2 regions of the Pseudomonas sp. PVC-5-1 genome follow, and region 1 is predicted to be linked to the other one. Evidence: riboswitches for the same ligand, from Rfam matches in the RefSeq annotation. Region 1 holds a riboswitch; the other holds the start of a gene.
The links. A riboswitch is a leader RNA that binds a small molecule or an ion and turns the genes downstream of it on or off. The one in region 1 is predicted to bind thiamine pyrophosphate.
Positions count from the first base shown of each region.

Region 2: another riboswitch for thiamine pyrophosphate. It lies ahead of AC2T3R_RS13320 (TenA family protein); the one in region 1 lies ahead of thiC (phosphomethylpyrimidine synthase ThiC).

Region 1 is NZ_CM172024.1:5,177,072-5,187,988, reverse strand. It holds gene AC2T3R_RS23740 (hypothetical protein) at 1-365, shown strand, start outside; gene AC2T3R_RS23735 (hypothetical protein) at 362-529, shown strand; gene AC2T3R_RS23730 (hypothetical protein) at 629-1,393, shown strand; gene AC2T3R_RS23725 (S8 family serine peptidase) at 2,065-6,816, shown strand; gene AC2T3R_RS23720 (TolC family outer membrane protein) at 6,932-8,368, opposite strand; TPP riboswitch at 8,529-8,635, shown strand; gene thiC (phosphomethylpyrimidine synthase ThiC) at 8,789-10,669, shown strand; gene cytX (putative hydroxymethylpyrimidine transporter CytX) at 10,843-10,917, shown strand, end outside.
Region 2 is NZ_CM172024.1:2,905,269-2,916,185, reverse strand. It holds gene AC2T3R_RS13335 (putative bifunctional diguanylate cyclase/phosphodiesterase) at 1-692, opposite strand, end outside; gene AC2T3R_RS13330 (SCO family protein) at 774-1,757, opposite strand; gene AC2T3R_RS13325 (Ig-like domain-containing protein) at 1,914-5,306, opposite strand; TPP riboswitch at 5,532-5,646, shown strand; gene AC2T3R_RS13320 (TenA family protein) at 5,727-6,374, shown strand; gene tenA (thiaminase II) at 6,371-7,033, shown strand; gene codA (cytosine deaminase) at 7,212-8,453, shown strand; gene AC2T3R_RS13305 (DNA-binding protein) at 8,682-9,674, shown strand; gene AC2T3R_RS13300 (hypothetical protein) at 9,850-10,101, opposite strand; gene AC2T3R_RS13295 (DUF4142 domain-containing protein) at 10,110-10,610, opposite strand; partial or broken gene AC2T3R_RS13290 (sensor domain-containing diguanylate cyclase) at 10,763-10,917, shown strand, end outside.

The DNA.
Region 1 (10,917 bases):
GGGCGACCGGGTTAGAAAAGAGACTCAAAAGTTATCTTCGGGCAACCCCGATAACGGCGTTTGAACAGGCAGGTTACGAACCAAACATTGGAATGACATATGTAGAGGGTGTCAGTAGAGTTTTTCCTGGAGATAAGCAGGACTTTTTCTGGCTGGAAAAGGATGGGCGCATGCAATACATAGTTTATTGTGTAAGGGCATATGATGAAGATAATTCTTACTGCGATTTGAAGTTTGTGCTTTCTGGTGGGGATGCTCTTGTGAGTGTTAAGTTTCTGCGGGGTAAGCTAGGGGAGTGGAGGAGTATGGTAAATAGAGTTGAGGAATTTCTAAAGCGAAGTGTAAAACAAGGAGAAGGTAAATGATCAGGCTCGAGGTTGCAGATATTGAAGAGGCGAGTGTCGCTCTAGAGGGTAAGGGGCTGTCAGCGATTTACGACCTGTTGGCTGCAAATGGAGATAAATATGCAGAGCTCGCTCAGGGGGGCGTAGGAGATGAAGAGTTGCCACTTGCTGCGGGTATGACATAGCGGGCGGAGGTCGTTGTAGATAGGCGCAGAATTATAAGTTACTTCCTGGGCCCCATGCGGTGGCATATGCAAGAAAGCTTGAAGGAGCGCTGAGTGATTATGAGGAAACTGTTCTTTCGGTTTTGCCTGTGGGCTTGGAATTTTCTAAGAGTTTGTGCTGCTGTACTCTTATTGATTCCCGTGGTCGTGATGATAAGTGTGGCCTGGAAAAGTGAGCCGTGGAAGAAAAGGGAGAGGATAGCCGTTGATCCTATAGTATGTGGGAAAATATCAGGGAAGGTATACGAATTTTCAAGGTTGTATTTTCCGTTCTGGCCAGAGTACGAAGGAAAAAGCTCTTTTGATCCTGATTTTGTCAATAACAAAAAAGGCTGTGACGCAAGTCTTGTATCTGTTTTTTTATCAATGACCTGGCCGGGACTTGCTCCGGCGGACGATAGCTTGGTGTTTAGGCAGGGCTTGGAGCATGAAGGGTTATTGGTCGCTGTGGCCCCGATAACTGCAAGAGAGGGAGATTTACGACTTAAGCTCGAATTTCTTCTGCGGAAGAGCCCTGCAGAAACAATAACGGTTGCTGAATACGATGAGTCATACAGCCTCTATCGCGTAGAGGCGCGTGACGCTGTCTTTGAAAATCACAAGAAGCTTATCTACTGGGAAGGCGAGCTCGATGATATGACTTCTGTGGGGTATTGCGACTGGCGGCCAAAAATACCGAATTACTATTCATGCGAAATGACTTTCGTGGTGTTCGGGGACGTACTGGTCAAGGTGATAATGCGCCCTGACAAGTTGGGGCAATGGTTGAAGGTTAGACGCTCAGTGGAAGAGTTTTTAATTGCTAGTATAAAGCGAGGTGAATAATGTCTGGGTTGACCAAGGAAGATTTAGAAAAGGCGCGTAATATCTTGGATTCCAAAGGTGTTGGCGATATGTATGATTACATGGCTATGAAGGGGGATCGATATGCGATACTTGCCAACGGCGTTGCTAAGGGTAACTCCATAGCAGGGTTGGCTGCTATAAATTTCATGAGGAGAACTGAAGCAGATGCCGGGCGTCCCATGAGTGAAGCAGATGTAGAGCAAGTAAGGTTGGAGATGGGAAAGGCTTATCTGGAACTTCAAGAGCGCAGGGTGAGCGAAGGGAGGGCTGGTGGTGATCCAGATCATATGGAAGTTTGGACATTTCACAGTAAGGTTTTTGAGGGTCTAGGCAGATCGAAAGATGCCTGGACTCTGAATGCTGTATTTGAATTAACCTATCCGGAGCGGCGTGAGTCATATTGGAAAGAGGTACTTGACGCGGCGGGAAGCCCTGTTAGTGAGCTATGGTTGTCAATTCGAACTGATAGTATCATGGCTAACACTACTGCAATGGCTCCGGATGATTTACGTCCCCTGGCCAAGTATTGGAAATCCCGTATTGACTCGCCGGGGGCCATCGCATCGTTTCTTTATTCGATAAGCGAGGTTACGGGAAATGGCTTGGCCAGTGCGATATCCGAACTCATAAGTACTGAAAAAGTAGAACCTATGGATTCATCCTTGGATATCGAAATTACCCCCGCAACTGAATCCCGTCGCGACCTCCAAGGCCAAGATGACATCCGCAACGACGTCTCCAGCGGCTACGTCAACCGCCGCCTGACCCACAGCATCGCTTTCACCGACAGCACCCTCGACAACACCGACTTCACCTCCGCCCAGTTGGGCAGCTTGACCACCGGGGGTATCCGCCCCGGCGAGATCCAGCTCGACCCCAACGTGCGGCCGAACCAGCACCTCGCCCAGTTCTATCGGGAGGGTAGCGAACAGCCGGACTTCAGCCTGCGTAACGCGGTGGTGCTCAACGGGCTGGCGGCGATGACCACGGTGAACACCTTCGTCGACCCTCTGTTACTCGATCTGAGCGGGCAAGGTGTGGGCTTGGCCGGTATCGAGGACGGCGTGCTGTTCGATGTCGATAACAGCGGTACGTTACGTCGTACAGGCTGGGCAGATCGTGTGACCGGCATGCTGGTACATGACAACGGCATCGGGCAGGTGAGCAACATCAGCCAACTGTTTTCCGAATACTACGGAGGCAAAGCCGGTAGCGATGGCAACTCCGGCGAAACGCCGTTCAAAGATGGCTTCGCCGCCCTGGCAAGCGTGGACGCCAACGCCGATGGCGCTATCAACGTTGAAGATGCTGTCTGGGCACAATTGAAGGTGTGGGTCGATGGCAACCACGACGGGCGTGCCGATGCCGGAGAATTGAAGGCATTGCAGGAGCATGGCATCAGCCAAATCAAGCTCGGTCAGGTCGAGCCGGTGGGGGAAGCACGTCAGGGTAACCAGGTCCTCTCCCGCAGTGCTTTCACCATCAATGGCGAGGACCGGGAAGTACTGGCGGTGAGGTTCCTCGCCGATACCGTCGGCAATCGGATCGAGGCTCAAGGTGGCGGTACGGTACTGACTTCATCAAGCGGGCCCACTTCCCGGCTGGCTTACATCAGCCAGAGTCCTCAAGGCAGCACTCTGGACGCCGCTGCGCTCGGCGTGGACACGCTGTACGGCGCCGCAGGCGATGATGTCTTGACCGCAGCCCCGGGTGGCAGCTGGCTGGTCGGCGGCGCTGGTAGCAATACCTATCACGGCGGGGCGGGCGATGATGTATTCGTGATCAGCGCCAGTGACGATTGGGCGAACATGCACGGCAATGGCGGGCGTGACACGGCGCTGATCGTGGGGGAGCAGGGCGTTGGGCTGAACATGGCCAAGGCCGGGTTGACCATCGCGCAAGGAGGGCGGGGTAGGGACATCATCGCCAGCGGCGGTCAACGCGGAGTTTTCATCAAGGGCGGCTCGGGCGATAGCTTGCTGATCGGTGGCGGTGGCAACGATGTGCTCGTCGGTGGCAGCGGCCGCAACGACATCATTGGTGGTACCGGCAAGTCCGTTATCTACGCAGGCCCAAATGGTGATCGCATCCAGGCCTCGGCGGGCGGCAGCATTATTTACGCTGGTGGTGGCGCGGATCGGATTACGGGTGGGGCGGCCGATGACGTGATCGAAGCCGGTCGGGGCGATGCCACGATCGATGGAGGCGCGGGAACCAACTTGGTCAGCTTGCATGGTGCACACGACGAGTACCTGATCACGCGTACCGAATCGGGTCACCAGATCACCGACACCGTGGCGGGGCGAGACGGCCGCCTGACCGTGAGCAACATCCAGAAGCTCAGCTTCGCCGATATTGCCGCTATCGATCTTCTCGGCGCGGGCGCCATGCCAATCGGCGACAGGCTGTCGCCTGAGCAACTGGCTACCTTCACCGCCACTGACACCGCGCTGATAGTCCCTGCGACGGCGCTGCTGGCCAACGACCAGCCATTCAACAGCAGTGGGCCGTTGCGCATCGCGTCGGTCAGTGCTGGCAAGGGCGCTACAGTGCGGCTGAACGAGCAGGGTGATGTAGAGGTCACGCCGTTGCCTGGCCATGACGGTGATGTCAGTTTCCGCTACGACCTGGTCGATGCGGCCGGCAACGCCTCCATAAGTGTTACCGAGGTGGGCAGCGGTGCATCGGCGCCCTTGCGCGCGACGGTAACGTTGCGCCATGAGCAATCGCCTGGTGACCCGCTCTCTGGGCGGCAGTGGTATCTGGACGAGATCGATGTCGCGCCAGTATGGCGTGACTTCACGGGCAAGGGCGTGAGGATCGGGCAGTTCGAGCCTGGCGGTGAATTTGCCGTCGCGCCGGAAATCTTCGATATCGAGCACCCCGATCTCAAGCCGAATATCGACCCCATCTGGCTGCAAACCCAACGTACCAATGGCACGCTGGCTGCCCTGGCGTCCAATCATGCCACCCAAGTGGCGGGTGTCATGGTTGGAGCGCGCAATGATCAAGGGGGAATCGGCATTGCATACGATGCGACGATCGGCGGGCACTACCTGGCCAACAAAGGCGACGACCTGACCAACCTGGGGCAAATGGTCAACTACGACATTGCCAACAACAGTTGGGGGTTCAAAAAGGACTTCGCATTGGGGAATGTACCGGAAGGCAAGGTCGATACCGCTCTGGCGCTCGCTTTCAGTACTACGCTTGCGGCCACCAATGGTCGTGGCGGGCTTGGCACCATCGTCGTCGCCTCTGGCGGCAACCAGCGCGACAAAGGTGGTAGTGCGCAGGGCTCGCTGACCAACAACAACCGTCACGCAATAGAAGTAGCGGCCATCAATGCAAAGGCAGACCTCTCGGTGCTGCAAGCTGCCACTGCACCCTTTTCCAACCCAGGTTCCAGCTTGCTGGTCGCTGCACCAGGCAGCCATGTGTTGTCCACTGGCGTCAGCCTTGAAGCGGAGCGCGGTGCATCGGTGGGCAGCGCCTATAGCACGACCCAGGGCACCAGTTTCGCTGCGCCGATTGTATCAGGCGTGGTGGCGTTGATGCTGCAGGCCAATCCGGGGCTCGGTTATCGGGACGTCCAGCAGATCCTCGCACTGTCTGCGCGCAAGGTGGATGACGCATCCACCCAATGGGCCTACAACGCAGGGCGCAACTGGAATGGCGGTGGCATGCACACCAGTCACGACTACGGTTTTGGTATGGTCGACGCCCGTGCGGCTGTGCGTCTTGCCGAGTCATGGGGTAGCCAGGCGACCAAGGCCAATGAACGGGTGCTGACCGCTGCCAGTGAGCCGCTTGCCCACCAGGTTGCGGCGGGGCAGGTCGCGACTTTGTCCTTGACCCTGCCGGCTGATGTGCTGGTGGAGCATGTGGAGGTCGATATCCATTCGATGGTGGGCCGTCTTGGTGACATGACGCTCACGCTGGTGTCGCCTGGCGGCACGCGAAGCGTGCTGCTCGATCGCACGGGCAAGGCACCGGGCTCCGGTGATGACGATCTGGGCGATTCGCGCTCAGGAGCGTTCAAATATGGGTTCATGTCGACCCATCATCGCGCAGAGCGCTCAGCGGGGGAGTGGAAGCTCGAGGTGCGCAATACCGATGCTGGTTTGCCGTTGACACTCGATCGCTGGACGTTGCGCCTAGTTGGCAGCCCCGGCACCATCGATGATACTTATTACTTCACCGATGACTATGCGAACCTGGTGGCAGAAAACGCCGGGCGAGCGCTGCTTGACGACGCAATCAGCGGCACCGCTGGCGGGCGTAATACGTTGAATGCGGCTGCGGTAAGTCGCAGTATTTCGGTGGATTTGGCCAGCGGCAGTGCCAATATCGCCGGAGTGGCGCTGACCATAGCCTCTGGTTCGGTGCAGAACCTCATCAGTGGCGACGGCGACGATACCTTGATCGCTGGGCCCACCGGGGCATTACTGGATGGTGGCCGTGGATACAACCTGCTCAAGGGCGGGGAGGGTACTGACCGCTATGTTATCCACAGGCGTGCAGCCGGAAACGATGTACTCGAGCAATTCGAAACTTCGCGTGAAGTGATCGATCTGGTCGGTTTTGGTGGTTTAGGGTTTGCTGACCTGCAGATGCGACAGGACGGCAATGCGGCTGTGCTAGACCTTGGCGATGGGCAGAAGCTGACGCTTGCGGGCAAACCGATCGCCGAACTGCAGCCAGCGAACTTCCGCTTCCTTGACGCATTCACTGCTGCGCCAGGTTACTTCGAGGGCAGCCCTGAAGTGCAGGCGCCCCCGCCTGTCAACGCGAATGTTCTGCTTACCGGTGGTGCAGATGGCGTGTCGCTTACAAGCGACGAATCGGGGCAGTTGGTGGCTTCTCTGGCAGGCACGATCTATGCCCCGCCAACGGTTGCGCCCAGCGTGTTCCTGGTGACAAAACAAGAAGGCGTGAGCGATTACAGGAACACCTTGCGGGGGTTCCGGCACGGTATCGACAAGATTGACCTCAGCCAGGTAGGCATCAGTCGCTTCGAGGATCTGCAGGTCAGCAAAGTCGAGCGCTTCATGCTCAATGACTTTGCGCAGATTCATGGTGTGGCCGTTGATACCCAGGCAGTGCCGGGGCAGGAAGGTATCGTGAATATACTGTACCTGGATGCGCTCGAAGTTGCGCAAGTGACAGCGGAGGACTTCATCTTTGCGCAGCCGGCAATAGTCACCTCTGAAATGGTTGCCATGCCTGAGGCCTTGACCCTTTCAGCGGGGGCATCTGTGTTGGCTGTCGAGCATTCGCTGCCGAGCCTGGGAAATCTTGTTGATGCAATGGCTGCGTTCGCCCCTGAGCCGGCTGGCTCTGCGCTGATCGGGGATATGTCGGTTCAACGCATCGACTCGACGATTGCCGTAGCAGCCTAGTCGCTGTCCTGTAGCGGCTGGAGTGATATTTGATGGCCCTATCGCCGGCACGCCAACTCCCCCAGGTTACCCCGCGGTGGGAGCGGGCTTGCCCGCGACTGGTCCAACACCTATCTCAAGGCCTGCGCTCGAAGTTCTTCGCCGCTGCAGCCGCCAGGTCCGGCGGCAGGAAGTCCTTGTCCGGGTTGTAGTCTGGCTTCAGGTACCGCTTGAGGTCCTGTAGGTCCTGCGGGCTCAAGGTGCCGGCTGCCTGCTTGAGGCTCAGGTTGTCGAGGATGTAGTCATAGCGGCTGTTGTTATAGTCGCGCACCGAGGTGTAGAGCTGACGCTGGGCGTCAAGCACGTCGACGATATTGCGGGTACCCACCTGGTAGCCGATCTCGGTGGCTTCCAGCGCGCTCTGGTTGGAGATGATCGACTGCTTGCGCGCCTGCACCTGTTCCACGTCGGTATTCACTGCGCGGTGCAGGTTGCGGGTGTTTTCCACCACCTGGCGGCGCAGGCTTTCACGCTGCTGCTCGGTCTGGCTCAGGCGCTGGTAGGCCTCGCGCACCTGCGAACTGGTCAGGCCGCCGCTGTAGATCGGGATGTTCAACTGCAGGCCGATGCTGGTCTGCTCGACGTCGCCGCTATAGCGCGTAACGGGGGCCGGCGCGGGGTTGGTGAAACCGAAGTTGTCGTTGTCACCCTTCTGATACTTGGCAACTGCGTCCAGGGTCGGCGCGTGGCCGGCCTTGCGCTGGCGCAGGGTTTCCTCGGCAGCGACGACCGCGTGGTTGGTGGCCAGCAGGTTGAGGTTCTGGCGCCCGGCGGTTTCGACCCAGGCCTTGGCGTCGTTGGGCGTAGGCACCTGCACTGGCAAGGTATGGACCACGCCTTGAATCGATGTGTATTCCCGGTTGGTCAGGGTCACCAGGGCCTCGAAGGCATCCTGTACCTGGCGCTCGGCAATGATTCGGTTGGCCCGCGCTGTATCGTAGCTGGCCTGGGATTGCAGCACGTCGGTCTTGTCGGAGAGGCCGACGTCGAATCGTTCGTTGGACTGGTCCAGCTGGCGCTTGAAGGCCGCTTCCTCGGCCTTGGTCGCGGCCAGGTTGTCCTGGGCACGGAGCACGGCGAAGTAATTCTGCGCGGTTTGCAGGATCAGGTTCTGCTCGGTCGCCGACAGCTCCAGCGCCGCCTGTTCGTTGACCGCTTCGGCTGCCTGCAACTGGAACCAGCGATCAGCGCGGAATATAGGTTGCGCCAGGGTTGCGCTCCAGGTGTTGCCGCTGCGGTTGCTGGTGGCCGATGGTTCGTCCAGCTTGGTGCGGGTGTTCAGCATTTCGGCACCGGCCGACAGGTTAGGCAGCAACCCGGCGCGAGCCTGCGGTACCACTTCGCGGCGGGCGCCGTAATCGGCGCGGGCCGCAGCCAGGTCAGCGTTGTTGTCGACCGCTTCCTGATAGACGCTGACCAGGTCGGTTTTCACTGTAGTGGGCACGTCCGCTGCCCAGACCACTCCGTTGGACGCACAAGACACGGCTATTGCCAGTGAGAGTTTGCGCAGCATAGAGGCAATCCTTGTACGAAATTTAATTACTGAACTGTTGAGTATCGAGCGACGGGCCAGTGTAGTGCCATGCGCACCCGGCAACAATCGCTCGGGGTGCCTTTCATCATCCGCGCATTTACCTGCTTGGCTTTGCCGACCACTCCAGTCTAGACTGCGCATGTTCTTGTCGGGGTGCCTTGAAGCAAAGGCTGAGATCGCAAAGTTGCGGATCCCGTTGAACCTGATCAGGTTAGCGCCTGCGTAGGGAACAAGATTGCTCGCCTTCCCGGGGAGCCTCTTGTGCCAGGTCCGGGAATGTCACAGCTGCATGCAGCTTCAGGCACCCCAAATCCGGCACTGCACCCATCAAGGGTGCGTCCGCGCCTTTCAGGTTCACCCCGACATTCCACTGCTAGGAAGCCGTCTGGAGAGCCTGTGATGACCAAACAAGAAAAAGCGATCAACCTCAGCGAATCGGCACAAGTCGATCAGCAGTCCGTGCAACCATTCCCGCGTTCGCGCAAGGTGTATGTCGAAGGTTCGCGCCCGGACATCCGCGTGCCCATGCGTGAAATCAGCCTGGACGACACCCCGACCGATTTCGGTGGCGAGTCCAATGCCCCGGTGCTGGTCTACGATACTTCCGGCCCGTACACCGACCCCAACGTTGTCATCGACGTGCGCAAGGGCCTGGCCGATGTGCGTTCGGCGTGGATCGAGGCACGCGGTGACACCGAGCGCCTGGCCGGCCTGAGCTCCGACTTCGGCCAGCAGCGCCTGAACGATGCCGAACTGGCCAAGCTGCGTTTCGCCCACGTGCGCAACCCGCGCCGTGCCAAGGCTGGTGCCAACGTCTCGCAGATGCACTATGCCCGCCAAGGCATCATCACTGCCGAGATGGAGTACGTGGCCATCCGCGAAAACATGAAGCTGCAAGAGGCACGTGCCGCTGGTCTGCTCGACGAGCAGCACGCCGGCCACAGCTTCGGGGCCAACATCCCGAAAGAAATCACCCCTGAGTTCGTCCGCCAGGAAATTGCCCGTGGCCGCGCGATCATCCCTGCCAACATCAACCACCCGGAAGTGGAACCGATGATCATCGGCCGCAACTTCCTGGTGAAGATCAACGGCAACATCGGCAATAGCGCGCTGGGTTCCTCGATCGAGGAAGAAGTGGCCAAGCTGACCTGGGGCATCCGCTGGGGTTCGGACACGGTCATGGACCTGTCCACCGGCAAGCACATTCACGAAACCCGTGAGTGGATCATCCGCAACTCGCCGGTGCCGATTGGTACCGTACCGATCTACCAGGCCCTGGAAAAAGTCAACGGCGTGGCCGAGGACCTGACCTGGGAGCTGTTCCGCGACACCCTGATCGAGCAGGCCGAGCAGGGCGTGGACTACTTCACCATCCATGCCGGCGTACTGCTGCGTTATGTGCCGCTGACTGCCAAGCGTGTCACCGGTATCGTCAGCCGTGGTGGCTCGATCATGGCCAAGTGGTGCCTGGCACACCACAAGGAAAACTTCCTGTACACCCACTTCGAAGAAATCTGCGAAATCATGAAGGCCTACGACGTCAGCTTCTCGCTGGGCGACGGCCTGCGTCCCGGCTCGATTGCCGACGCCAACGATGCCGCGCAGTTCGGTGAACTGGAGACCCTCGGCGAGCTGACCAAGATCGCCTGGAAGCACGACGTGCAGTGCATGATCGAAGGACCCGGCCACGTGCCGATGCAACTGATCAAGGAGAACATGGACAAGCAGTTGGAATGCTGCGACGAGGCGCCGTTCTACACCCTCGGCCCGCTGACCACCGATATCGCTCCTGGCTACGATCACATCACCTCGGGCATTGGTGCGGCTATGATCGGCTGGTTCGGTTGCGCGATGCTCTGCTACGTCACGCCCAAGGAACACCTGGGCCTACCAAACAAGGATGACGTGAAGACCGGCATCATCACCTACAAGATCGCCGCTCATGCCGCCGACCTCGCCAAGGGCCACCCGGGTGCGCAGATCCGTGACAACGCCTTGTCCAAGGCACGCTTCGAGTTCCGTTGGGAAGACCAGTTCAACCTCGGCCTGGACCCGGACACTGCCCGTGCCTACCACGACGAGACCCTGCCTAAGGAATCGGCCAAGGTCGCGCACTTCTGCTCGATGTGCGGGCCGAAGTTCTGCTCGATGAAGATCACCCAGGAAGTGCGTGAATACGCCGCCAAGATCGAAACCGTGGATGTGACGGTCGAGCAAGGCATGCGTGAGCAGGCCGAGCGGTTCCGCCAGGAAGGCAGCCAGCTGTATCACAAAGTCTAAGTCGCAGCGCTGACCCCTGTAGGGGCGGCCTTGTGTCGCGATGGGCCGCGAAGCGGCCCCGGCAATTTCAGTCGCGAAGCTGAAAACCTGGGGCCGCTTTGCGGCCCTTTCGCGACACAAGGCCGCTCCTACAGCGACCGCGTCCAATCCAATACCTTGCCGAGTGTCAAAGCATGACCACCCCCAGCCAATTCTCCCCCGACCACCCGGTCCCCACCGCCCAGCGCATCTTCGGCGCCCGCGACCTG
Region 2 (10,917 bases), 2.3 Mb from region 1:
AGCCCGGGCAGCAGTGCGTCACCGGCCACCACGCCGCTGCTATCGATGCGCACCCGCTCCAGGCCGTCATCCTGCAGCAGGCGCACCAGCCCGCTGCCGCCCAGGTCGATGTGCTGCAGCAGCACCGCCAGGTAGCCGATGTCCAGCTGCACCACCAGGATATTGTCGATTTCGCGGCCGGGCAGGTTGGTCAGCGGCAGCAGGAAGGGCAGGTGCCAGTTGGGCACGGTGGTCGCTTGCCCGGGGGGCTGCACGCTGGGCAGGAACGGTTTGAAACCGTAGCGGGCAACGTGCCGCTGCAGCTGGCGCAGCCAGTCTTCGGGTAGCTCGGCGGCCTCGTCGGCATGGCTGGCCGACAACAGCCGGCCTTGCCGGTCGTACAGGCTCATGCGCTTGAATACCGGGTCTTCGGCAAGCATCCGCGCCAGGCTGACGCTGCCCTGGCTCAGCATCTTCATGTCGTCCTGGGCGACCCGGCCCACGGCCTGGGCGCGATCCACCAACTGGCGCAGGCTTTCGCCAACGATACTGGCCAGGTTCAGGTGCTCGGCGGCCTTGGCCGACAGCGCGTCCTGGCGGGCGGCAACCTTCTGCGAAACATGCAGCCCCCAGACAAAGGCCAGGGTGGCTGCACAGAGCATCAGGATCAGCAGCCGCAGAAGGCTGGCGGATGAAAGCGAACGGCGAATCACTGCTGATAGTTCCCGACCCTGGGTGATGGTCGAAAAATACGACAGAAAGATGACAGCCTAATGACTGGTGGCCAATTGCCTTTAAGGATTTCCTTTATCGGCCAGCGGCGTCTGCAGGCGCGCAGTTTCTTCCTCCATGTAACTCATCAGCGCGCTGACTTCGGTATCGCCCAAGCGCATGTTGGGCATGGCCACGCGGTTGTATTGTTCGTACAGCAGCATGGCCAGGGGGTCTTTCTGGGCCAGCATCTGGTCGGGCTCCTTCAGCCAGCGGGTCAGCCAGTTGGCATCACGCTGGCGGGTCACGCCGAGCAGGTCGGGGCCGATGCCGGGTTGTCCTGGCTCGGCATTGCCCAGGGTGTGGCAGGACGAGCAGCGGGTACGGAAGAGTTGCTCGCCACTGCTGGGTGCGCGCACCTCGGGAGCCTGGGCGTAGTCATTGGCCATGGCACTGGCCTGTTTCCAGTTGTGCAGGCTGTTGCCCAGGCGGTCGGCGAGAATGTACGGGTTTTCAAAGGGCGAGGCCTTCATCCAGCGGCCGGTGGCCTGGTTGCCGATGATCAGGCTCAGGTTGTGGTCCTTGGAGCGGCCGTTTTCCAGGCCATCGATGTACAGGCCCAGGCTGCGGCGCAATTGTTCGATATCGGCCGGCTCGCCGGTGAGCAGCGTCCAGCCGGGGCCGATACCAAACTTTTCGGCGTAGCGCTTGAGTGTGGCGGGGGTGTCGTTGTAGGGGTCGATGCTGATGGAGTAGAGGAAGATGTCCTTGCCGACCCGGTCACCGAGGATTTTCTGCACCTGGCGCAGGCGCGCGGTTTCCACCGGGCAGGAGTCGGAGCAGCCGGTGAAGATGAAGTTGATGGCGACCACCTTGTCCTTGATCAGGTCGTCGAAGAAATGCACTTTCTCACCGTCCTGGGTGAGCAGCGGGATGTTGGGGAAGTAATCGGCGCCCCAGGGAGTTTCAGCTTCCTCGGCCACGGGTTGCTGTGGTTGCAACGGCCAGAACGGGATACTGGCGGCGAACAGCGAGAGCACCAGCAGGAAACGCCATGAACCGGACATGATGCGGTCCTCGTCGATAACGGTATTGGGGCTGCCCTGCAGCCCTATCGCCGGCAAGCCAGCTCCCACAGGTACTGCACAAGGCTTGGAGCCGACGCGGTCGAGGTGGGAGCTGGCTTGCCAGCGATGGGCCGCACAGCGGCCCCCGCTTTTCGGTTACCTGATGCTGACCGGCGCCGTCACGCTCTGCCCCAGCGCCGATTTCACGGTCACGGTCGCCGGTGTGGCCGGGCCGCTGCCGGTGGTTGTGGTCGACAAGCGCCAACGGGCGCCGCTGGTAGTGGTACTCAGCGTGGCCGTACCCAGCAGCAGCGGGCCACTGGTGGTTGCCGCAGTCACGGTGATGCTGTTGCCGGTGGCCACCGTGGTGGTGCCCGAAATATCCCAGGTAAAGCGGTTGCCGCTGCGCACCTGCACCGTGGCACTGGTGACCTGGATCTGGTCGACCGCCGCTGCCGGGCTCACCGCAATGCTGACCGTGGCCGGGGCCACCGATTCGGCGCCCTTGGCGTCACGAGCCGTGTAGTTGAAGCTGGCGGTGAACGCTGTGGTTACCGTGGCCGGTGGGACGTAGGTGACCGTGCTGCCGTCGGTACTGGTAGTGCCCTGGCCGGAGTCCGGCTGGCTGAGGCCGACTACGGTCAACGGCAGGTTGTTTTCCGGGTCGGTGTCGTTGGCCAGCACGTTCAAGGTGATCTGCTTGCCGGCCGTGGTAGCCGCGCTGTCGTTGGCCGCAACCGGCGGTTTGTTGGTTGGGTCATCGTTATCATGGTCTTCGGTGCGGAAGGTCGGCAGCCCAACCGAAGCCACGTACTCCACGCCATCCCAACCCGGTAGTGGGGTCGGCATCACCTGGAACTGGCCTGGGTGCTCCAGGTCCCAGCGCAGCAGCATCGACGAGTCTTCATGCTGGGTGTTGTGGCAATGTTCCATGTAGGTACCGGCAAACTCGCGGAAGCGCAGGGCTACCTCCACTTCTTCCGACGAATCGATATCCGGCCCGATGCGATACACGTCCTTGCGCGCCCATTTTTCCCATTCCGGCGGGGCCTTGCCGTCGCGACTGAGGATCACGCCTTCCTCGAAGTGCACATGCACCGGGTGGCTCCAGCCATTGCCGCCGTTGATGATCTTCCACACTTCCAATGTGCCGTCGCCGCTGAAACCGCCGTCGGTAGACTGCTGGGCCAACTGTGGCGCCGCGTTGATGCGACGTGGGTCCATGGAGTAGCCAAAGCCGCCATCGGTCTTGATGGTCCAGGGTTGGGTGTCGGTACCGTCCGAGCGGCCGAAGATGAACTCGCGATGGCGGGCATCCTTGAGCTTGGCCTGGTCGGTGGCCGAATTACGGTCTATCGGCAGCGGCAGCATTTTCAGGCCTTCGGCCTTGCCCGGTTTGGCCGGTTCATAGGCAACCGGGTCCATGCTCAGGTCCTGGCCGCTGTAGGGCTGAACCACGAACTGCATGAACTTGCCGATTGCCGGGTCGCCGTTGTCCCACTCAGGCCCGTTGCTGGTCTGCTTGATCACCGCCTTGTATTTTTCCGACAGCACATCGGCCAGGGCAATGGCACCCTCCGGGCCCTTGCCGCTCTGATGTTCCTCCAGGTTGACCAGGTACAGCTTGTCGCCGACCTTGATGCCGTGTTTGGCGAAGTTGATGATGATGTCGTAGCGCTCGGCGATGCCTTGCAGCGGCAGGATGCCGTTGTTGTCCTGCAGGTTGCCGTCACCGTTGAGGTCCAGGGTGCCGTCGAACGGCACGGTGTGTTCCATGATGTTGCCGTCGTTGGCGATCATGTGGAACGGTACCCGCGCATACGACAGGTTGGAGCCGGTGGGGCCTTTGAACTCGCCGCTGTTACCGGCAATTTCCCGGACCACTGCGAACTTGAAGTAGCGCGACACCGAGCCATTGAGGATACGGAAGCGGTAGCTGCGCGCGCGTACCTTGAGCGTTGGCCGGTACTGCCAGTTGACCAGGATCTGGTCGCCGAGGAAGCCATCGGTGTTGAACGGGTTGAACCACAGCTGGCCGTTGGCATCCCAGGCCTTGTCGGCGATCACCAGGTTGACGTCGTAGTCGCGGTTACCCCACGGCATGCCCGAGCCACTGGGGAAACGCAGGTTGACGCCATCCTGCAGGGCCTCGTTGCCGCGGTCCAGGGCGCTGTAGTAGTTCATCATCACGGCGTTGCCTTTGTAGACGTTCTGCGCCGTGAAATCCATCATGTGGTCGTGGAACCAGTGGGTGCTCATGGTTTCGCGCCAGTCACCACGAATCTTGATGCTGCCGTTCTGGCAGGTTTTCAGGCCGGGGTTGGCATCGTTGACGAACAAGGTTTCGCCCGCCGAGCAAGGGAACGCAGCGCGTGGGTCTTCGGCACGGGTGTTGATGGTGTCATAGCCTGCCAGTTGCAGCGGCCAGCGGTAATCGTAGTACTGCCCCGGGAAGAAGTAGGCGTTTGCATAGCCATCGCTCTCGGCCGGGGAGTGGCCGTTGTGCTCATGGGTCGAAAGGGTGTGCAGGCCAAACCCGGCGTTGGCCGAGGGGTCGATCGGCAGCGCGTTGTAATGGCGCATCAGGATCGGTTGGCCATAGCGCACCATCAGCAGCTTGGGCGGGAAGGTGCCGTCGAAGGTCCATAGCGACTTGTGGTTCTGTAGTGGCATCTTCGGGTGGAAGCGGGTGTCGATGCCCTTGGTGGTGCCCAGTGTGTTCGGGATATCGGAAGTCTGGTAGTACAGGCCGCCCGGGGCGAACTCGCCAACTGCATAGTTGTGCAGTTGCTTGCGGTCACGCAGGCCGAGGTTGATGCGCGCACCGGCCTGGGCGGTCTTGAACCCCGCCTGCGGGTAGAACTCGTTCCAGCGCTGGTGCGACCAGCCTTTTCCTGGTGGCCGGCCTTCCGCAGGCGAACCGACCGGTTGGCGGTTGAGGAACATCTCGATCTGCGCCTTCCATGGGTTGCGGTCGAGCACGTTGGAATACTGGGTCGGGAAGGGGTACAGGCCCGGCTGTTTGAGGAAGGCTTCCAGGGCTGTACCGCTGGGGCCGCTGCGGGCCACCACGTTGGGGTCCTGCGCCGGTGCCGCGCCCAGGGTCGGCACCGGGAAGGTCAGAGTGGGCGGCGGCAACGTGGGGTCGAGCCTTTCCGTGCCGAATTCCTCGAACAGCAGTAATTGCTGGGTAAACGGCAACGCGCCGAACAGCGGGCTTGGCTTGCCGTTGGTGGGGTACTTTTTCCCGGTTTGCAGGGCCGGCGGTAGCACGTTGTTTGCGCTTACCGTGTTGCGGTCACCGTACACGCCATCGGTCAGTTCGAGTGAGCCCCGATTCGCCTCTGGCATGCTGTACAGGTCCAGCAACGCCTGGGTCGGGTCAGCCGGCTGATCAGTGTAGGCCGACGGGTCGGTCGGCGGGGGCATGCTGTTGTCGTCCATGGGCGCCGCTGTTGCCGTGACCAGCCCAAGGCCGAGCATCAGCGTAGCGACGGTGGACAGCTGGAATGCATGCCTGGCAGGGTGGATCACGGCAGGTGTTTTCATTGCCTTGCGCCTCGTTTGCGACATCATGGCTTTTTGCCCGTTTCTGGGGCTGGAGCAACGGGTGTGCCAACCCAAATACGAGGAATATGTTTCTAAACAAATCCTTGTGGCGCCTGATGCGCGCTAAATGCCACGGCGTCAAAAATGGGTGAGGGCCCCCACTAGTGGGTCACCCATTGCCCACAGATTGGGTGGTGACAGCCGCGGCGCCCTGGGGTATACCTGAGCGCCACCAAGGGGAGCCCGGCACCGGGCTGAGAAACCGCTGGATGCTGCAGCGCGGTGACCCTTCGAACCTGATCCGGATCATGCCGGCGAAGGGATTGGGACTTGAAACCTGCCTTTTTGCCGGCCTCACTGCGAGGCCCGTCCATGCCAACCATCGCGGTCTCGCTGTCACCCCCCATCAAGGACAGCAACATGACCGAACGCTTCAGCCAGTCCCTGCGCCGCCGCAGCGAGCCGACCTGGTCGGCGGCCGTTGGCCACCGCTTCGTCACCCAATTGTGCGACGGCAGCCTGCCGGACCCGATCATGGTCGACTACCTGGTGCAGGACCACCGCTTCCTCGACAGCTTCCTGACCCTGCTGGGCGCGGCCATCGCCACCGCCGACACCTTCGAGGCGCGCCTGCGCTTCGGGCGCTTTGCCGGGATGATCTCCAGTGACGAGAACACCTACTTCCTGCGTGCCTTCGAGGCCTTGGGGGTAAGCCCCGCACAACGCAGCGAACCAGCCGACACCGTCCCGACCGCAGGCTTCAAGGCGATCATGCGCGAAGCGGCGGCCACCCGATCCTATGCGGCCGCGCTGGCGGTGCTCAACGTCGCCGAAGGCCTGTACCTGGACTGGGCGTTGAAGGCGCCAAAGCCGATGCCGGACAACTTCGTCCACGCTGAATGGATCACCCTGCACGACAACCCGGCATTCCAGGACTTCGTTGCCTTCCTGCAAGCCGAACTCGACCGCGTCGGCCCGCAGGACGCCGTGCTGGCGGGTGACTTCTACCAGCGCACCGTGGCGCTGGAGCTGGCCTTCTTCGATGCTGTCTACCCGGAGGACAAATGAGCATGGATATCTTCGACCGCCTCAAGGCTGCCGCCACGCCGCAGTGGAACAGCTACGTCGACCACGAATTCGTGCGCCAGATGGGCGAGGGTGCGTTGAGCGAAGCCGCCTTCCGCACCTACCTGGTACAGGATTACCTGTTCCTCATCCAGTTCGCCCGCGCCTGGGCACTGGCCGCCTACAAGAGCCGTCGCCCGGCCGACATCCGCGCCGCGCAGGCCGGGCTGGCGGCGATTCTGGATGAAACCGAGCTGCACTTGCGCCTGTGCGCGCGCTGGGGCCTGACCCAGGCTGATATCGAGGCCGCGCCCGAACACCAGGCCACGGTTGCCTATACCCGCTATGTGCTGGACTGCGGTGCCGCGGGTGACCTGCTGGAGTTGCATGTGGCGCTGGCGCCTTGCGTGATCGGTTATGCCGAGATTGGCCGGGCGTTGTCCGAGCGCATTGGCGATCTGAGCAATCACCCGTACCGCGAGTGGATCGCCGAGTATGCCGGCGAGGGCTACCAGGGTGTCGCCACCGCGGCGCGCAAGCATCTGGACGAGCTGGCAGCGCGGAGCATGACCGAGCAACGGTTTGCCGAGCTGGCGGGAATTTTCGGCCAGGCGTCCAGCCTGGAGGCGGACTTCTGGCAGATGGGGTTGGACGGAGCCTGATTTGCTGCCTGCGCCGGCCCTATCGCCGGCAAGCCAGCCCCCACAGGTACTGCACAGACTTCAGGGCTGTGGTTTACCTGTGGGGGCTGGCTTGCCGGCGATAGGGCCAGTAGCAAATACCACAAGGCTTGGGCCACTATGCTGGTAGGGCCACCCGCAAAGCCCAGGGAGAAGCATCATGAACATCATCAACGCACGCCTGCGCGGCAAGCCTGGCCTGTTCCGCATCGAACTCAGCGGCGAACGCATCGTCGCCATCGTGCCCCAGGCCGAAGGGGTGGCGGCGCGCGCTGCCGATGACCTGGATGCCGGGCAGAACCTGGTGGTGGCGCCCTTTATCGAACCGCACATCCACCTGGACGCCACGCTGACCGCCGGCGAACCGCAGTGGAACATGAGCGGGACCCTGTTCGAAGGCATCGAGCGCTGGGCCGAGCGCAAGGCAATCACCACCCACGACGACATCAAGAACCGCGCGAAGAAGACCATCGGCATGCTGGTGGATCATGGCATCCACCATGTGCGTACCCATGTCGATGTCACCGACCCCACCCTGACTGCGCTAAAGGCCATGGTCGAAGTGCGTGACGAAGTGCGCCACCTGCTCGACCTGCAGATCGTCGCCTTCCCCCAGGAGGGTATCGAGTCGTACGCCAACGGCCGGGCGCTGATGACCGAAGCAGTGGCCATCGGTGCCGACGTGGTCGGCGGCATTCCACACTTCGAGAACACCCGCGACCAGGGCGTGTCGTCGGTCAAGTTCCTGATGGACCTGGCCGAACGTACCGGCTGCCTGGTGGATGTGCATTGCGACGAGACCGACGACCCGCAGTCGCGCTTTCTCGAAGTGCTGGCCGAAGAGGCGCGGGTGCGCGACATGGGCGCCCGGGTAACAGCCAGCCATACCGTGGCCATGGGCTCGTACGACAATGCCTACTGCTACAAGCTGTTCCGCCTGCTCAAGCAGTCGGGTATCAATTTCGTATCTTGCCCGACCGAGAGCATTCACCTGCAAGGGCGTTTCGACAACTATCCGAAACGCCGCGGCGTCACCCGCGTGGCCGAACTCGACCGGGCCGGGATGAACGTGTGCTTTGGCCAGGATTCCATCGTCGACCCTTGGTACCCGCTGGGCAATGGCAACATCCTGCGTATTCTGGAGGCCGGCCTGCACATCTGCCACATGCTTGGCTACGAAGACCTGCAGCGTTGCCTGGACCTGATCACCGACAACAGCGCCCGCACCCTGAACCTGGGCGAGCGTTACGGCATCGAAGTGGGGCGACCGGCCAACCTGTTGCTGCTGTCTGCGCCGGACGATTACGAAATGGTGCGCAGCCAGGGGCATGCGCTGGTGTCGGTACGCAACGGCAAGGTGCTCATGCGTAGAACACCTGCCAGGGTTGAACACTACAGCTGACGCTCCCTGCTTCAGCATTCTGCAGCGCCCCGCCGGCTTGAAGCCGAGCGGGGCGCTTTGCTGTCTGGCGTACTGGTTTGTCCCCGCGCACAGCTCCCAAGAACCATTCACATGCGATAAGCCGTGATTATTCCACCATAGGAAATGTTTGCACGGGCAATGGCTTGTCTCCATAATCGGTATGTAATTACATGGTACATAACACGGTACAAAATCGTAGGAGCAAGCATGGCCCGGGGCGGTATAAACAAGGTTGTAGTGCAGCAGGCACGTCAGGCGCTGATTGCCCGGGGCGAGAACCCCAGCATCGATGCGATACGTATCGAGCTGGGCAACACCGGCTCCAAGACCACGATTCACCGCTACCTGAAAGAGTTGAACGGCCAGCAACCCGTGGCTTCCGAGGGCGGCATTGCGCTGAGTGACGTGCTGAGCCGAATGGTCGGGCAACTGGCAACCCAGCTGCAGGACGAGGCCGACCTGAAGATCGAGCAGGCCGAAAGCGCCTTCACTCGACAGCGCGAACAGCTGGAGGCACAACTGGCCATTGCCCAGCAGGCACTGGCTGCAGCGCACCAACAGCATCAGATCGATGTGGCCGCACTGGCCGCCGAATCGGAAAAACTGCTTTCCACCCAAAGCACCCTGCAGGCCGAACAGCTGCGCAGTGCCAGCCTCAACCAGTCGCTGGGCGAGCTGCAGGTGCGCCTGGCCGACAAGGACGAGCAGGTAAAATCACTGGAAGACAAGCACCGTCATGCCCGCGATGCGCTGGAACACTATCGCAACGCCAGCCGCGAACAGCGTGAACAGGAGCAGCGCCGCCACGAAGCGCAGCTGCAACAGTTGCAGGTGGAGGTGCGTCAACTGCAGCAAGGCATGATCGTCAAGCAAGACGAGCTGACCCGCCTGCACCGCGACAACGAGCGCTTGCTGGGTGAGCATCGCCAGGCCGCCAGCGCCTGCAGGGCGCAGGACGAATTGCTGGAGCAGCGTGATGCGCAGATCCAGGGCTTGCGCACGATCCTGGCCCAGGCGCAGGGTGCTAGCGAGGAAATGCGTCGGCAGCTGGATGTGCAGGCACAGAGCCTGGAGGCCAGGCGCGACTTGTGCACGGAACAGGCTCGCCAGTTGCGGCAGCTTGAAGAGCAACTCAAGGCACGAGACGAAGCGCTGCACCAGTGTCAGTCGCAGTTGTCTGCCGCCAACGCGGCGCAGTAGCTGCGAAGAGGCCCTGTGGGAGCGGGCGTGTCGAGGCGTCGAACCGCCGCGAACACCGGCGGAGCCGGTGCCTACAACGCGTTGGGCCCTTCGCGGGCACGCCCGCTCCCACAGGGAATGTGACACGCTTTCGAACCTTGTTCCCTGTGCGACAAGGTTGGGCGGGAGGGCGCGCTCAGTCTTCGGCTTGTCTGGCTGCCTCCACACCTGCCGCCGATAGCTTGATGGGGTAGTTCACGCTGATCTGGTGATCGCTGCTCACTGCCACGCTGCCATCCTGGATCAAACCGGCCTCCTGCAGCGTCTTGAGCATGCCGGCCACGGCTTTCTCGCCCCGGTAGTTGTCCAGCACTTCCTTGCCCAGCCCCTGAGGGTGAGCATGCAACAGGCGAGTCAGCACTTCGGCTTTCAATGCATCGTTACTCATGGCGGGCCTCACTTGCCGTGTTTGGCCTGAAGCGCCTTGGCATGCTCCAGATGCTGTTCGAGCTTGGGCAGGGTTTCGCTGGCAAAGGCCTTCAATTCAGCCTTGTCGGAAGATGCGGCTTCCTTCTTGAACAACTCCACCGCCTTTTCGTGAGCGTCGACCTGGTTGTTGACGTAAGACTTGTCAAACGACTCCTCTCGCCATTCCAGGATCATTTTCTTGACCTTGTCGGTTATTGCCGCCTCATCGGGTACGGAGATGTCGAGCTTGCGAGCGATGTCGCCGAGTTTCTGATTGGCCTTGGTGTGGTCGCTGACCATCTGCTGGGCAAAGGTCTTGATTTCGGCATTCTGAGTTTTTTCCAGGGCCAGCTTGCCGGTGACCACTTCGGCAATACCGGCCTCGGTAGCCGCTTCGACGAAGTCATCGGAACTCGCCGCCATTGCCTGCACCGATGCCAAGCCTAATACCATGGAAAAACCGACACGCTTGATGAAGAGACTGCTCATGCTTCACTCCTTAAACCGTGGCGCGACCTCAGTGTCGCGTACGGTTGAGGGTGAATGGGGAGCAAAGGTTTAATCTTTTTCCTGGCCGGCTGCGCCCAGATGGTGCTGAACTATAGTGAAACGCGGCGAACGCGGTAAGGCTTGGGATTTCAATGTGCGCAGCCAGGAAACAGGATGAGGACGGGCTCTTCGCGATAACCGGCGAGGGCCGGGCCGTGGCGCTGTTCCGCCTGGTACTCGCGTTCATGCTGGTGGTGATGCTCGCCTTCGTCGTGGTGGAAGGTTGGCGCATCTGGCGCGACTACCG